3 regions of the Clostridium sp. LXY-7 genome follow, and region 1 is predicted to be linked to each of the others. Evidence: a T-box and tRNA genes for the amino acid it is inferred to sense, from the RefSeq annotation. Region 1 holds a T-box; the other regions hold tRNA genes.
What was found. A T-box is a leader RNA that pairs with one kind of tRNA and senses whether it is charged. The one in region 1 lies ahead of metG (methionine--tRNA ligase), so its partner is inferred to be a tRNA-Met.

Region 1 (3,274 bases):
ACTAGAGGGAGTCTGACAAACCATGAGGTTATGAAAGCTATAGTAAATGGAGTTTTAGTATCTCCGTGTCCTTTAAATATACCACTAGTAATCATTGATAAACCAATCATAGGTTGTTCTAAAGCAGCTATCATTAGACAATAAGAACCAAGCTTTATAACCTCTGTATCTTTGCTATTAATAAATAAACTTATAAGTTGAGAAGGAAAAAGTAAAAATAAGATAGAAAATATGCTCATAACTCCAATACCTAGTATTGTAGAAGTTCTACCATATTCTTTAGCTTTTTTATAATTCTTTTCTCCAACTTTATTTCCAACTAAACTTGTAGCAGCTACAGCAAATCCCCATCCAGGCATAAAAGATATATTCTCTAAAGTTAAAGTGATTTGATTAGCAGCAAAAGCTATAGTACCTAAGTGCATAATCATCATACTTGTAAAAAGCCTAGCCAGGCTATAAGCAGCTTCTTGCATACCAGCAGGAATTGAAAGAGTAAGGAGTTTTTTTATTCTCTTAAGATTAAATTTGGACATATACTTAAATTTGATCTTAATAACGGATTTTTTACATGTATAAATATAGGCATAGATAAAACCGCCTATATTGGCTAAGGTAGTGGCAATAGCAGCTCCCTCTACACCAAGCTCAGGAAATCCTAGGTATCCAAAGATTAATATAATGTCTAAGGAAAGATTAATAACTAGCATTACAAATGAAACTATCATAGGAGTTTTAGTATTTCCATAAGAACGCTGAATAGCAGCTAACATACTAGTTAACATATTAAAAGGTAGTCCTATACATATTATGTTTATGTATGTAGTACCAAGGCCTATAATACTTGAACTGGCACCAGCTAACACTAATAACTTTTTACTGAATATGAATATAAATAATGTAGTTATTATACTTATTAATCCACCAATTGAAAATCCAATAGTAGCATATTCATTAGCGGCATCTAGTTCTTTAGCTCCATATTTTCTTGCTACAATTGAAGTTATGCCGATAGAAACACTTTGAGCAATAAGAATATTAGTAAAGGTATAAATAATTTCACAGGAAATACCTACAGCACTAACGGTCACGTCACCACCATATTGACCTATAAGCATAGTGTCAGTAGTCCATATCATAGTGTATAAAAGCATTTCAAGTACAGCGGGTAGTGACAATCTAAGGACATCTTTAATTGTATCCTTTTTAAGTCCCATCTTTTCTCTTACGAATTCCATAAAAGACCTCCATTTTACATATAATAATAATTATACAATATAGTTGAAACTAAGTCATATGTTTTAGTGAAAGACAACCGAAGGCTATTTTTCACTATTGACATATATTATTTTTAACATTATGATTAAATTAATATTGAATAATTAATGCTATGAAGAGAAGAGTACTGAAATGAGTTTTCGAAAGAGAGCTGGATAAGGTGAAAACCAGCGAAAATTAACTTCAGGAACATGGCCTCTGAGCAGATTTTCTGAAAGCTACTGCTTAGGGAAATAGGGATAGTCACCCATAAAAGACAGAGTAATGTGAAACTTATATTTAAAATTGGTATGAAGTTACTTAATAAGGTGTTTACTGTAAGGTAAATGCAAAATAGAGTGGTACCACGTGTATAATACGTCTCTATATGGATAAATATTCATATAGAGACTTTTTTATATTTAAATGTAAGTATGGAAATTCTAAGAGAGTTTTATCATTTACTAGGGAGCAAAGCGCACACTTATCTACAACCGAAAGTTGCAATTCACTAATTAATACATAATTAGTGAGAATTTATCATTGGAATAGAGGAGGAAAAACAATGAGTAAAAAACCATTTTATATTACTACACCAATATATTATCCATCTGCAAACCTACATATAGGAAATACATATACAACAGTAGCAGCAGATGCATTAGCTAGATTTAAGAGATTTACAGGACATGATGTAATGTTCTTAACAGGAACTGATGAACATGGTCAAAAGCTTCAAAGAATAGCAGAAGAAAAAGGTGTTACACCTATAGAGTATATAGATGAAATTGTTGCTGGGATAAAGGATCTTTGGAGTATGATGGATATAAGTTATGATAAATTCATTAGAACTACAGAGGATTATCATAAAAATGCAGTTCAAAAAATATTTAAACAACTATATGACCAAGGAGATATATATAAGAGCTCCTATGAAGGATGGTATTGTACTCCATGTGAATCTTTCTGGACAGAAACTCAAGCCGTGGATGGAAAATGTCCTGACTGTGGAAGGCCAGTAGAAAAAGCAAAGGAAGAAGCTTATTTCTTTAAAATGTCTAAATATGCAGACAGACTTTTAGAGCATATTGAAACTCATCCAGAATTTATTCAACCAGAGTCAAGAAAAAATGAGATGGTTAATAATTTCTTAAAACCTGGACTTCAGGATTTATGTGTATCAAGAACATCCTTTAATTGGGGAGTACCTGTAGAGTTTGACCCAGGTCATGTAATTTATGTTTGGATAGATGCACTATCAAACTATATTACGGCTCTAGGGTATAATAGTGAAGATACAGAGCTTTATAAGAAATATTGGCCGGCAGATGTGCATCTAATAGGAAAGGATATCTTAAGATTTCATACTATTTATTGGCCAATAATGTTAATGGCATTAGGAGTAGAACTTCCAAAACAAGTATTTGGTCATGGATGGCTTTTAGTTGATGGAGGAAAGATGTCTAAATCTAAAGGTAATGTAGTTGACCCAGTGATACTTGTAAATCACTTTGGAGTAGATGCGGTAAGATATTATTTATTGCATGAAATACCTTTTGGTTCAGATGGATTATTCAATAATGAGATATTCATAAAGAAAACTAACTCAGATTTAGCTAACGACCTAGGAAATCTAGTTTCAAGAACAGTTACTATGGTTGAGAAATACTTTGATGGAGTTATACCTGCACCAGAGGTTAAAGAAGCAGTGGATGATGAATTAATATCATTAGCTCTTGTTACACCTAAAAAAGTAAACGAAGAAATTGAAAAACTTAAAATATGTGATGCATTAGATCATGTTTGGGCATTAATAAGAAGAACCAATAAATATATAGATGAAACTACACCTTGGATTCTAGGTAAAGATGAAAGTAAGAAGGGAAGACTTGCCACAGTTCTATATAATCTTTGTGAGAGCTTAAGAATAATATCTTCACTAGTTACTCCATTCCTACCAACTACAGGAGAGAAAATAAATGCTCAATTAAGAGCAGAAAACACTACTTGGGAGAGC
Region 2 (3,274 bases), on a different contig from region 1:
TTTATGATAAAGATAATCATCATAGGTACAAACCGTTGGTTTTGTATCTATGATGGCTGGGCTTAACTTTTTATGTAATTTAATTCGTTATGTAAGCCACATAGATTAGTGCTAAGTGGCTTTTTATTCTAGATAAATAAAAGTCACATAGATATCTATGTGGCTTTTTTATATATTAAAAAGGAAAGAGGTATAATTATGAAAAAAAATATAGATATTCTTGTTGTTGGTTTTGCAATATTTTCAATGTTCTTCGGAGCAGGTAACTTAATATTTCCTCCATACATAGGAATGACTTCAGGTAGTGGTTGGGTAACAAGTTTCTTGGGATTTATTATTTCAGATGTGGGTATGATACTTTTATCAATTAATGCTATTGCAAAGGCTGGTTCTTATCAAGCAATTATAGGGAGGGCTGGTAAGAAATTTGGACTTGGTTTGGAAGTTATTATAATGCTTTGTTTAGGCCCAATTCTTATTGTTCCAAGAACTGGAGCGACAACTTTCGAAATGAGTATTGCTCCATTATTTGATTCAGTTAACCCAGTTATATTCTCTATTTTATTCTTTGCATTAACATTTCTTTTAACTGTAAAGCCAACTAAGGTTGTGGATATCATAGGTAAATTTTTAACTCCTGTACTTTTAATTGCTTTAACTGTATTAATAGTAAAAGGATTAGTTTCTCCTTTAGGTGAACTAAGTACTGCTATTGATTCAGAAAGCTTATTCTCAACTGGACTTACTCAAGGATACCAAACTATGGATGCTCTCGGGTCAGGTGGAATTGCTGCACTTATTATGATTTCATTCTTAGCTAAGGGATATAAAGATAAAAAAGAAGTTGCAAGTCTTACTGTACAAGCGTCTCTAGTAGCAGGTATTGGACTTATACTAGTATATGGTGGACTAGCATACTTAGGAGCTACTGTCTCAACTAGTTATGTTGATAGTATATCTCAAACAATATTATTAATTAATATAACAAATGACTTATTAGGATCTGCAGGAGCAGTTTTATTAAGTATAGTTGTTGCTTTTGCTTGTCTTACTACATCTATAGGTTTAACATCTGTTACTGCTAAGTATTTTGAAGATATTACCAATAAAAAAGTTAAATATCAATATATAGTTACATTGATTTGTGCGTTTAGTGCTGTCATTTCTAATTTAGGTGTTGATAAAATAATTTCTATAGCAGCTCCGATATTAACGATACTTTACCCAGTCGCTCTTGTTTTAGTTTTAATGGCATCTTTCAAAAATATATTTACTAAGGATTCTACTTACAGAGGTGCAGCCTATGCTACTTTGGCTATAAGTACACTTACTGTTATTGATAGTTTAGGTGTTAATATAAATTTTGTACACATTCTTCCTTTTGCTAGCTTAGGATTTAACTGGTTAATACCAGCAATAATAGGAGGTATACTAGGTACTTTTCTATTTAAAGATAAATCTATAGTTTTAATGAGTAAGGTTTCATAAAGCTATAAGTGAAAGGTTATTACATATGTGACATTGGCATGGGTCTCTAGATTTTTAGAGGTAGCTACATAAACCATTTTCCATAGAAAAGACTAATGTTTTATTCCAGAAATAGTCGAAAATATTATTAATGTAATTAAATACAATAGAATTATTAAATAGTATAAAATAATCAATAAAAAAGCCTTACATTAGCTGTAAGGCTTTTTTTGGTTGCGGGAGCAGGACTTGAACCTACGACCTTCGGGTTATGAGCCCGACGAGCTACCAACTGCTCCATCCCGCGATATTATGTTCGGCCTCGTTTCCTCAACCTATGTTTAGAGTATAGCCTAAGAATAAATTAAAGTCAAAGTAGCACAAGCTCATATTAGATTCTTAGAGCAAAGGAAGCCTTTTAGAGTCTGATATAACCTTAAATGCTACAAAGTAGGAATAATTATTTTGGTTTGTCATGAGCCAGATTTTGATCGAGATTTAGTAACTTATGGTTAAGGTAATAAAAATTATTTTATATGTCTAAAGGAAATATGGAGAAGGAGAATCACCTGTAACCAAGTGACTCTTTAATAATAAGCTTACTGCATCATCAAGGAGAGCTTTTTTAGGAAATTTAATGATCTACCTATAAACCATAGAAGTCTCTACAGATTGAAGTTCTCTTATGAATTCTTTTTTTACATAACCTTTCAGATTAAAGTTTTCATTAGAAATTATCTTTACTTCATACCATAGGGTATCTTGAACTTCTACTAAATCTAATAATTCAACCTTAGTGTTTGTAGAAATATTTCTTAACACTTGGCTATTATATATAGGACAGAGAAAAAGAGGACATCTAGTTGTTATTTCTCCAGAGAAAGAGGGAAGAGCGTGGTAATATATTTTTATGTTATCTGATGGTTTAGTTAAAATATTCATTTTAGTAGTTAACTCTCTATTTTGCTTTGTAAGCATCCTAATTTGTAAAACTGTAGTTTCTAATTTTCTTGACAGTAGAATATATAATATTCCAATAGCTGTGGTGGAGAACATAAATAGGTATAATAAAAAAGTTATCAAAGGAAACCTCCAAAAAAATACTTCTTATTCCTAATAATATTCACACCAAGTTAAATGTAGACATAAAAAAACTCCTAAAAATATAGGAGTTTTTATTATATAGATAAAATTAGATCTGTATAATCTTTTATAAATTTATCAGCTAGTTTCTTTATGTCATCATGATGCTCTTTGGAATGCTCATCATAAACACCAACTACTTTCATACCAGCTAATTTAGCACCATTTATTGCAGGTAGTATATCCTCAAAAACCATGCAATTTTCAGGAGCTATCCCAAGTTTATCAGCTGTTAGAAGATAGACGTCAGGAAAATCCTTGCCATGTGAAACCTCGTTAGTTAAGGTAATAACATCAAAATAGTTATATATATCATTAGTTTTTAAGCAAGCTTCTAATAATTCAAAGCTGTTACTAGTAGCTAAAGCTATCTTTATTTCATTAGCCTTTAGATAGTCTAAGAAATCTCTAGCACCTGGCTTCAAGGCTACCTTATTGCAATAGGTATCAAGGGCCATTTCATTCCAATGAGATTTTATTTCATCCGTAGAATAAGGAAGCTTAAAAGTGTCTTTAAAATAGTTAGCTACTTCATTAAAGCTTAAGTGAGATATTTCATCTTTAAGCCTTTGGGGTACCTCTATATTGTGTTTAGATAAGTATTCACAATCAATGTCATTCCATACCCACATTGAATCAACTATAGTTCCATCCATATCAAATA
Region 3 (3,274 bases), on a different contig from region 1:
CCTAGTATGTTAACGAGTTTTATATTTCCTGATGACCCTAGTAAACTCTTAGGTACGTGTCAAATACTGGCTTGTGAAGATGGTAAATATGTTGCAAATATTTTTGGCCAGGATGACTTTGGTGTTGATAAATGCTACACTAACTATGAATCTCTACGAAATTCTCTACAAGACCTTTGTAACTTTGCTAAGAAAAATAACTTTTCAGTAGCTTTACCCTTTAATCTTGGATGTCATAGAGGTGGAGGAGATTGGAACACTATCGTAGTTATGTTAGATAGCATTTTTGATGATAGTGGAGTTGATATAACCTTATATAGATTTCAGCAATAACTAAGTTTCTTAAGTAGTAATCTAGAAAATTAAGTCCTATTTAAAAGCTTTTAGTACAAGCTCAACTCCCTATGAGTTGAAGTTAATACATAAACCTTAAAATAGCCTCCATTTTAAATTGAGGCTATTTTCACTAACTGCTTCTACTATCCCACCTATTTAACCAATACATAAACCCACTGGCAATTACTCCAATTCCAAAGCACATCACCCATAGGTTAAACAATCCAAACCTCTCTATAAATCCTCCAAATAAATAAGGTCCTACAGCAAATCCAGCTCCTGAAATAATAGTAACTACTGTATTAAATCTTCCTCTATGACTCATTGGTGAATTATTTGCAATATACACTCCTGAGTTAGTAGCCTCAATTATTTCACCTATAGTATATATAACTGCCGATATTATATATATCCAAAATGCATTAGCGAATCCTAACATTCCAAAGCCTATTGCATACAGCATGCTAGCTATCCCTACTGCAACTACTGCCTTAAGTTTCATGGTAACCTTTGTAATAGCTATTGTCCCAGCTACCACTACTAAAGCATTTAATGACATTAGAACGCCAAAATACTTTGAACCTAGTCCATCTCCAAAGGTATTGGCTAATTGAATAGGTATTGCAAAACCAATGGTTGAATAAATAAAGGTATTTAATAGCTTCCCAAATAAAAATAATAACAGCTTTGGTCTTTTAATTAGTGCATTAAATACACTTCCACTCTCTGCTGCTTCTTCATCCTCTATGTTCTTACTGTCTTCAATATCCTTGTCACTAGGTTTAGTTTCTTCAATAAATAATGCCACCATTATTGTTACAATTATAAGCGATATAATATTGCCTAAAAATATCCAATTCGTATGGTTTTCATATAAAAATCCAGCTATCATTGGCCCTATAGAAAAACCTATATTAGTTCCAAAATACAAAAAGGAATATACCTGTTTTCTATTATCTTTATCCGTCAAATCTATTATTATGGCTGAATTAACTGTTTGGGATGCTCCTGAAAACATTCCATATAATATAATAAATCTTGGTATTAGCAATGAATTCCCTAAAAATACACATGGTATAAAACATAGTATTGCTAGCACTTGAAAACTTAAAAATAGCTTCTTACGTCCCAATCTATCTGTCAATTTTCCTCCAATAATAGAACCCACTGCCTGAGCAAGAGCTGACATCATGAAATACACTCCCGCTTCTGTTGGAGAAAGACCTAATCTTTCTGTTAAGAATAGTGTTAAAAATGGGAAAACAAAATTTCCCATACTATTTACTATACGTGCTATGAATAATATGTATATTGACTTTGAGAATCCAGAGTAAACCTTTAACTTTTTCATTAAATTCATAACAATACCTCTTTTTCTTAGTAAAATTTCTATATAAAGATATTCTATGAATTGTATAAATTTCCTTTTTATTATAGCTACTAATAAATCTAATTTTTCAATATATTGAACATTTTTTAATATTTATAAAATTTACCTTGACTTCTATTCATAAATCATCTATACTTATAACATAGGTTAAGGAAATTACTTAACAACTTAATATCGCGGGATGGAGCAGTTGGTAGCTCGTTGGGCTCATAACCCAAAGGTCGTAGGTTCAAGTCCTGCTCCCGCAACCAAAAAAACATTCTAATATTTAGAATGTTTTTTGTTTTATTTCTCTAGCCAATCCCAAAATTTAATGGTTCCTCTAAAGGCAATATTTATTCCATTATCTGTAGTGGTAACCTTTTTTACCTCTAATTGCTTAATGGCATCAAAGGAAATAATTATGTCTCCATTATTCTTATCAAATTCTATTATAGATGTATCAACACTTTGATTAAAAATCATTTTCTTTGAAATAGGTATAAATCCAATCCTACCCTCTTTATAATGGAAAATTCCCTTTCCATTTTTAGCCCTACAACTAAAAACAAGTTTCGCTTCTACGGGTATTTTCTTATAATTAATCCGAAAATATAAATTTATATAGTCTTTATCAGTATAAACTCCTACCCCTGTTATAATCTCCTTCAGTTCTGGCATATCTTTTATGGCACTAATAAATAAATCCTCCAGTTCCTCTTCGGTAAATATAGTATCTGATTCTACATATACTTCCTTAAGAGAAATATCAAAGTCATTTGGTAAAAACTTTTTTAACAGATTTTTTCTATCTAATTTAATCTCCTTATTTATATAAGCAACCTTTGTCTTAGGTGCAAAGCTTAAATAATAAACTCCTGCAACAATTTGAATAATTACTATTGATAAGACTATTGCACTGGCTATGTATAATTTATGTTTTCTGCTAATGGCTATCACCTTCTTTTAGATATATAATCATTATTATATTCAAAATTCTTATAAAAAAACAAATTATTTATGAAAGTAAAAAACAAAAATCACCCTAATCTTTAGGATGATTTTTGCCTTTGTTTTATATTAATCTTATAGATCGTTTCTCCATAACCCATGTAAATTACAATACTCTCTTACTGCAATAACTTTATCATAATCTACACAGAAACATGCCTCTGGAGTATCTCCTGGATTTAAGTGTGCTCTATATACTTCATTCTCTGTTAAAACTTCTATCCAATTAATCCAGTGCTCTGGTGTCATTGGATGTTGAACTTCTCCAACTTTAACCTTGATTCCTCCATCTACCTTTTCAACTACTGGTAAATGTTTTTCTCCTGCTCCATCTCTTGTTGCTTCATTTTTTAAAGTCATTGGCTTGCCACAGCATACTAAAGTACCACCAGCAGCTCCTACAACTTCAACTATGTTACCACAGATCTCACATTTATAGATTTCATTTAATTTTGTCATTATTATTTCCTCCTCTATAATTTTAGTTTAACAAGTCATCTAATTTGTTACCTATATTTACTATTATATATATTTGTGCAATGAAATGGAATAGTTCCA

Region 2: it has a tRNA-Met gene. The T-box ahead of metG (methionine--tRNA ligase) is inferred to sense a tRNA for this amino acid. The anticodon was not compared.
Region 3: it has a tRNA-Met gene. The T-box ahead of metG (methionine--tRNA ligase) is inferred to sense a tRNA for this amino acid. The anticodon was not compared.

Annotation. Positions count from the first base shown of each region.
Region 1 is NZ_JBLLJL010000003.1:42,247-45,520, forward strand. It holds gene ACI48Q_RS13200 (MATE family efflux transporter) at 1-1,217, opposite strand, end outside; T-box leader at 1,382-1,646, shown strand; gene metG (methionine--tRNA ligase) at 1,823-3,274, shown strand, end outside.
Region 2 is NZ_JBLLJL010000007.1:29,033-32,306, reverse strand. It holds gene brnQ (branched-chain amino acid transport system II carrier protein) at 199-1,488, shown strand; tRNA gene ACI48Q_RS19005 (tRNA-Met) at 1,699-1,774, opposite strand; gene ACI48Q_RS19000 (hypothetical protein) at 2,110-2,550, opposite strand; gene ACI48Q_RS18995 (HAD family hydrolase) at 2,646-3,274, opposite strand, start outside.
Region 3 is NZ_JBLLJL010000005.1:286,312-289,585, forward strand. It holds gene ACI48Q_RS17690 (macro domain-containing protein) at 1-333, shown strand, start outside; gene ACI48Q_RS17695 (MDR family MFS transporter) at 467-1,696, opposite strand; tRNA gene ACI48Q_RS17700 (tRNA-Met) at 1,902-1,977, shown strand; gene ACI48Q_RS17705 (hypothetical protein) at 2,012-2,665, opposite strand; gene ACI48Q_RS17710 (desulfoferrodoxin) at 2,792-3,175, opposite strand.